DNA from 2 places in the Vibrio floridensis genome. Region 2 is predicted to be linked to the other one. Evidence: predicted binding sites of a transcription regulator. Region 2 holds the regulator's gene; the other holds the start of a gene.

Region 1 (3,423 bases), on a different contig from region 2:
GCGCTATGGCCGCGTTCTCTTTCCCAACTGGCATCATACAAACCAAGCGCAAGAAATGGGCCGATGAGCATGTAAACCACTAAGCTGGGCATTACCACCAAATGAGTCCCTTGCCACTCAACCAGCAACACAATACCGATGGCGGCAGCCATGAAGCATAAGCCATAAAAGGCGCTGATAAGTGGCATTCGAATGAAGTCATGCAAGCCAAGTGCTAGCCAGTGAAACGGGGCGGACACACTGAGTTGGTTACATGGAATAGTGCGAGCGTATTCGTGATCGGGAACGTCCTTTCGTTTTTGCTCCAGATCCGACGGGTCTACGGTACGAGGCATAGCTCCTCCTTGATCGATTCACTGTCAGACTGACGTTGACTGTCAGTAGGTTTCAGATGCGGGGCAAGCTCTCTTTTATTACCGTTAGCATCTGTTTTGTTGTCGTTAAGATGAGAGATAAATCTCATTTAACATTTATTTAACTATCGTTGGAGTTAGTTAAAAATACAAATGCCGTGGCGAATTTTTCGTCGCACAAATGAAAAAGCCTTCGCATTGAGCGAAGGCTTTGGAGAATGAGGTGAGGTTATCTTACTTGATACCAGCAAACTCACGCAGTAGTGCTGCTTTGTCAGTCGCTTCCCATGGGAACTCTTCGCGACCGAAGTGACCGTATGCTGCGGTCTTCTTGTAGATTGGCTGAAGTAGATTCAGCATCTCTTGTAGGCCGTATGGACGTAGGTCGAAGAACTGACGTACCGCTTCAATGATGATGTCGTGTGATACTTTCTCAGTACCGAATGTTTCCACCATGATAGAGGTTGGATCAGCAACACCGATTGCGTAAGACAGTTGGATTTCACAGCGATCTGCCATACCCGCCGCGACGATGTTTTTCGCTACGTAACGTGCTGCGTAAGCAGCTGAACGGTCTACTTTCGATGGATCTTTACCAGAGAAAGCACCACCACCGTGACGAGCTGCGCCGCCGTAGGTATCAACGATGATCTTACGACCAGTCAAACCACAGTCACCCATTGGACCACCGATAACGAAACGGCCAGTTGGGTTGATGAAGTATTTTGTTTCTTTGTTTAGCCATTCAGAAGGAAGAACTGGCTTGATGATCTCTTCCATAACCGCTTCGCGAAGATCCGGTGTGGAAATAGAATCGCAGTGCTGAGTTGAAAGAACAACCGCATCAATACCAACAATTTTGCCTTGCTCGTATTGGAAAGTAACCTGTGATTTTGCATCAGGACGCAACCATGGCAGTGTGCCATCTTTACGAACTTTCGCTTGACGCTCCATCAAACGGTGCGCGTAAGTGATTGGTGCTGGCATAAGAACTTCAGTTTCGTTACATGCGTAACCGAACATGATGCCTTGGTCGCCCGCGCCTTGCTCTTTAGGATCGGCTTTATCAACACCTTGGTTGATGTCTGGAGACTGTTTACCGATAGTGTTCAGTACTGCACATGAGTTTGCATCGAAACCCATATCTGAATGTACATAACCAATTTCACGCACCGTTTCACGAGTTAACTCTTCGATATCAACCCATGCTGAAGTGGTGATTTCACCACCGACCATTACCATGCCAGTTTTTACGTACGTTTCACATGCAACACGCGCTTTTGGGTCTTGTTCAAGAATCGCATCAAGAACCGCATCAGAAATCTGGTCTGCAATTTTATCTGGATGACCTTCTGAAACCGACTCAGAAGTAAACAGGTGCTTAGCCATGAGAGCTCCACTTTTTTAATCTATTCTGCTGTGAGAATGCATGCTCCAGCAGTAGGAAATACAATAACGTTTGTAGGTGTTTCTACATCTAGACGTCTATTCTAGTTTTGAATGCTCGAATTACAAGCTCTTTTTTATTATTAGCTAAAACCAAACGTTTGCTTAATCGAGTGAGAAAATGTTTTTTTCTCAGTGAAATGGCATTAAGTCGCTTACATTTCGACAAATTGTTCAGGTAAATCGTTTGCAGTCGAGAGATTGCTTTGCGAAAATAATCGCCACTCGATTTTCTATGTTATCAATTCGCTTAATGCACTCAGGAGCAGACATGCCTTCTCGTAAACATCTCGCTAATGCAATCCGCGCACTCAGCATGGACGGCGTACAAAAAGCAAACTCAGGCCACCCAGGCGCACCTATGGGTATGGCGGACATCGCTGAAGTTCTTTGGCGCGGCCACCTAAACCACAACCCATCAAACCCTGAATGGGCTGACCGCGACCGTTTCGTACTGTCTAACGGCCACGGCTCTATGCTGATTTACTCGCTACTGCACCTTAGCGGTTACGAGCTATCTATCGACGACCTAAAGAACTTCCGTCAATTGCACTCTAAGACTCCAGGTCACCCAGAGTACGGCTACGCACCGGGCATCGAAACAACAACTGGCCCGCTAGGCCAAGGCATCACCAACGCGGTTGGTATGGCAATGGCTGAGAAAGCGCTCGCAGCGCAATTCAACAAAGAAGGCCACGACATCGTTGACCACTTCACTTACGTGTTCATGGGTGATGGCTGTCTGATGGAAGGTATCTCGCACGAGGCTTGCTCTCTTGCTGGTACGCTAGGTCTAGGCAAACTGATCGCATTCTGGGATGACAACGGCATCTCTATCGATGGTCACGTTGAAGGTTGGTTCTCTGACGATACACCTAAGCGTTTCGAAGCGTACGGTTGGCACGTAATCCCTGCAGTAGATGGCCACAATGCTGAAGCGATCAACGCAGCAATTGAAGCCGCTAAAGCAGATCCTCGCCCAACTCTAATCTGTACTAAGACTATCATCGGTTTTGGTTCACCAAACAAATCGGGTTCACACGACTGTCACGGTGCACCACTAGGTGCGGAAGAAATCGCAGCGGCACGTGAATTCCTAGGTTGGGAGCACCCAGCATTTGAAATCCCTGCTGACGTTTACGCAGAGTGGGATGCAAAAGCAGCTGGCGCTGCAAAAGAAGCCGCTTGGAATGCGAAGTTTGATGCGTACGCAGCAGCGTACCCAGTCGAAGCTGCGGAATTCAAACGCCGCGTAAATGGCGAACTGCCAGCTCAGTGGGAAGAGAAAGCAAACCAAATCATTGCAGATCTTCAAGCAAACCCAGCGAACATCGCATCACGTAAAGCATCGCAAAACGCGCTAGAAGCGTTTGGTAAAATGCTGCCAGAATTCATGGGCGGCTCAGCTGACCTAGCGCCTTCTAACCTCACCATGTGGTCGGGTTCTAAATCGCTAGAAGCAAACGACTTCTCTGGTAACTACATCCACTACGGTGTACGTGAATTTGGTATGACTGCGATCATGAACGGTATCGCACTGCACGGTGGTTTCGTACCTTACGGCGCAACATTCCTAATGTTCATGGAATACGCTCGTAACGCAATGCGCATGGCGGCGCTGATG
Region 2 (3,423 bases):
TAGCGGAATAATCAGAACCATTGCGACCTAACAGTACCGTTTCACCAGCATTATTTTGTGCCATAAAGCCAGTGATCACCACTCGGCGGTGGGAATGCTGAGCCAACACTTCTTTGAGTAAGGGGTAAGAGCGAGCGCGATCCACTTCTGGTTGTGTGCCCGTTTCCGCACGCAGAAACGCACGCGCATCCTGGGCAACCGCGGGTAGTGAAGATTGGTTGAGCAACGCCGCCAACAGACGCGATGACCATACTTCACCATGACCCCAAATCGCAGCTTTTTGCGCTGCGTTCAACGGGGCCGTCTGCTCTGCCAACGTACTGAACTCGTCGACCAACTGGTCTAACAACGTCTTTCTCAGATCGGATTGAATCAGAGCTTCCACCAAACCAGTTTGATAGTGGCGCAAAGCCTGCAACGTTTCGTGTGCCAATCGACCATCTTTCTCAAGTGCATCGGTAAACTCAATTAAACGATTGGTGGTCTTTCCTGCTGCAGACACAACCACGAGATCATTCTCACCAGAATACTCTTTAAGTATGCCTGCCACTCGGCGATAGCAATCCGGATCAGCAAGGCTACTTCCACCAAATTTGTGCAGTTGTCGAACCTGACTCATTAACGGCCCTCCTTCGCTTGTTGAAAGGCTTGCTTAAGGTCGGCAATCAAATCTTGCGCATCTTCAAGACCCACCGATAGACGGATGAGTTGCTGTGTTACCCCAGCTTCAGCCAATGCTTCTTCACCCATAGCGCGATGGGTCATGGATGCGGGATGGCAGACCAAGCTTTCAACGCCACCAAGCGACTCCGCCAATGAGAACAGTTCAAGTACTTTAACAAACACTTTTAGCTGCTCGAAACTGCCCGCGAACTCAAAACTGAGCATAGAGCCAAATCCAGATTGCTGTTTTTTCGCTATCTCATGCCCTGGATGATTTGGCAAGCTTGGATGATAAATCGTACCAACCAAATCTTGGGTTTGTAGATAAGCAAGGATTTGCTGTGAACTCTCTTCATGCACACGCATGCGAGCGCCTAAAGTACGAATGCCGCGCAGCGTCATATAGCTGTCAAATGGCGTGCCGGTTGCACCAAGGCAATTCCCCCACCACGCTAGCTCTGTTGCGTGCTCTTCGGTTTTGGTGATCACCACACCGCCAATCACATCAGAATGCCCATTGATGTACTTGGTTGTCGAGTGAATCACAAAGTCAGCCCCGAGCTCCAAAGGCTTTTGGTACACCGGTGTCAAAAAGGTGTTATCGACCGCCACCAACGCGCCCACTTTATGCGCTTTCTCACACACTTCCGCGATGTCCACCACACGCACCAGCGGGTTGGAAGGCGTTTCAAGCAACACCAGTTTAGGCTTAAGCGCCAACGCCGCATCCAGTGCAGCACTGTCGGATTGATCAACAAAACGGACCTTAAAATCGCCTTTTTTCGCTCGAGTATTGAACAGACGATAAGTACCGCCATAGCAGTCGTGAGGAGCCACAATAAGATCATCTGGGCTTAAGAAAGCAGAGACCCACAAGTTGAGTGCAGAGGTGCCACAGTTGGTGACCACTGCTCCTTTGCCCGATTCCAATTTGAACAGTGCTTGTTCTAACAAACCTCGATTGGGGTTGCCAGAACGAGTGTAATCATATTTAGGAACTTCACCGAAGGAAGAGAAACCATAGTTTGTTGAGAGATAAATGGGTGGTACAACGGCACGGTATTGAGTATCGGATTCGATGCCGGTTCTCACGGCTATCGTGGCTGGCTTGTGAGTGCTCATCATGTTTCCTTTCAGCGAAGATGAATTCTTAATAAGAATGCGCTAATGTTGTTGCAGCGCCTTCCTCTCCTTTAATAGCTGTCACTTTAACCATCAAACATTAAGACGTCAACACTTCTAGACGTCTATATGTCTTTGCTTATGGCAGTAAATCCAGCTAAAATCTCCGCTTACAATTTTAATTCACCAATTATTACTCTGAAGGTGCGCAATGGCTGACTGGAATGGCGAATACATAAGTCCATACGCAGAGCATGGAAAGAAAAACGAGCAAGTCAAAAAAATTACCGTTTCTATCCCGCTTAAAGTACTAAAAGTTCTGACGGATGAACGTACTCGTCGTCAAATTAACAACCTGCGCCACGCGACAAACAGCGAGTTGTTGTGTGAAGCATTTTTGCATGCCTATACAGGTCAGCCCCTGCCGACGGATGAAGATCTTAGAAAAGATCGCCCTGACGACATTCCTACTGAAGCCAAAGAGTTGATGACGGCGATGGGTATCGAGTTTGAAGCCTACGATGATTAAATCATCGGGCAGGGTCACATCGGGGATAAGTGACACACGATCAAAACGGGACGCTTAAAGCGTCCCGTTTGTTTAGGCTGTGATTTACTCGGCCATGTAGTTTTCAGGCATTGGAATACGAGCAACGCCGGTATCAACGGCCGCTTGGGCCACCGCTTTCGCTACGCGAGGCAACAAACGCGAGTCCATTGGTTTTGGAATAATGTATTGTGGGCCAAAGCTCAGCGATTCCACACCCGCCGCTTTAAGCACGGCCTCTGGAACTGGTTCTTTCGCCAATTGACGAATCGCGTCAACCGCAGCCAGCTTCATTTCATCGTTAATCACACTCGCGCGCACATCCAGCGCACCACGGAAAATGAATGGGAAACAAAGCACGTTGTTGACTTGGTTTGGATAGTCACTGCGGCCAGTGCCCATGATAAGATCGCTGCGCACTTCATGCGCCAATTCCGGCTTGATCTCTGGATCAGGGTTTGAACACGCAAACACAACTGGTTTGTCCGCCATCAGCTTCAGCGCTTCTGCAGGCATTAGGTTTGGACCAGAGACGCCAAGGAAGAGATCCGCACCGCTGATCACATCTTCTAGTGTGCGCTTGTCTGTATTGTTGGCGAACAGTTGCTTGTACTCGTTGAGGTCATCACGACGAGTGTGAATCACACCTTTACGATCCAGCATGTAGATCTTTTCGCGCATCGCGCCACATTTGATCAACAGCTCCATACACGCCACGGCAGCCGCACCCGCACCAAGACAAACGATAATACATTCGTTTAGCTTCTTACCCTGCAGTTCGATCGCATTCAGCATGCCAGCAGCGGTGACAATGGCCGTACCGTGTTGGTCATCATGGAACACCGGCACATCACAGCGTTCAATCAGACGTTTTTCAATTTCAAAACAATCTGGAGCTTTGATGTCTTCTAGATTGATGCCGCCAAAGGTATCTGCAATGTTCGCGACCGTATCCACGAATTCGTCAATGGTACGATGCTTCACTTCAATATCGATAGAATCAAGACCAGCAAAACGCTTAAACAGCAGCGCCTTACCTTCCATTACTGGCTTTGATGCCAAAGGACCTAAGTTACCTAGGCCCAAAATTG

Evidence for each region. The regulator MetJ, encoded in region 2, represses methionine synthesis genes. The targets are predictions, from matches to a motif close to TTAGACNTNTANANGTCTAA.
Region 1: the regulator MetJ is predicted to act here: its motif matches at 1,823-1,842, upstream of metK (methionine adenosyltransferase).

The regions. Positions count from the first base shown of each region.
Region 1 is NZ_JAKGCY010000006.1:21,308-24,730, forward strand. It holds gene LZU85_RS11160 (DUF2189 domain-containing protein) at 1-335, opposite strand, end outside; gene metK (methionine adenosyltransferase) at 588-1,742, opposite strand; gene tkt (transketolase) at 2,071-3,423, shown strand, end outside.
Region 2 is NZ_JAKGCY010000013.1:9,524-12,946, reverse strand. It holds gene LZU85_RS16585 (bifunctional aspartate kinase/homoserine dehydrogenase II) at 1-619, opposite strand, end outside; gene LZU85_RS16580 (O-succinylhomoserine (thiol)-lyase) at 619-1,785, opposite strand; gene metJ (met regulon transcriptional regulator MetJ) at 1,997-2,314, shown strand; gene LZU85_RS16570 (malic enzyme-like NAD(P)-binding protein) at 2,399-3,423, opposite strand, start outside.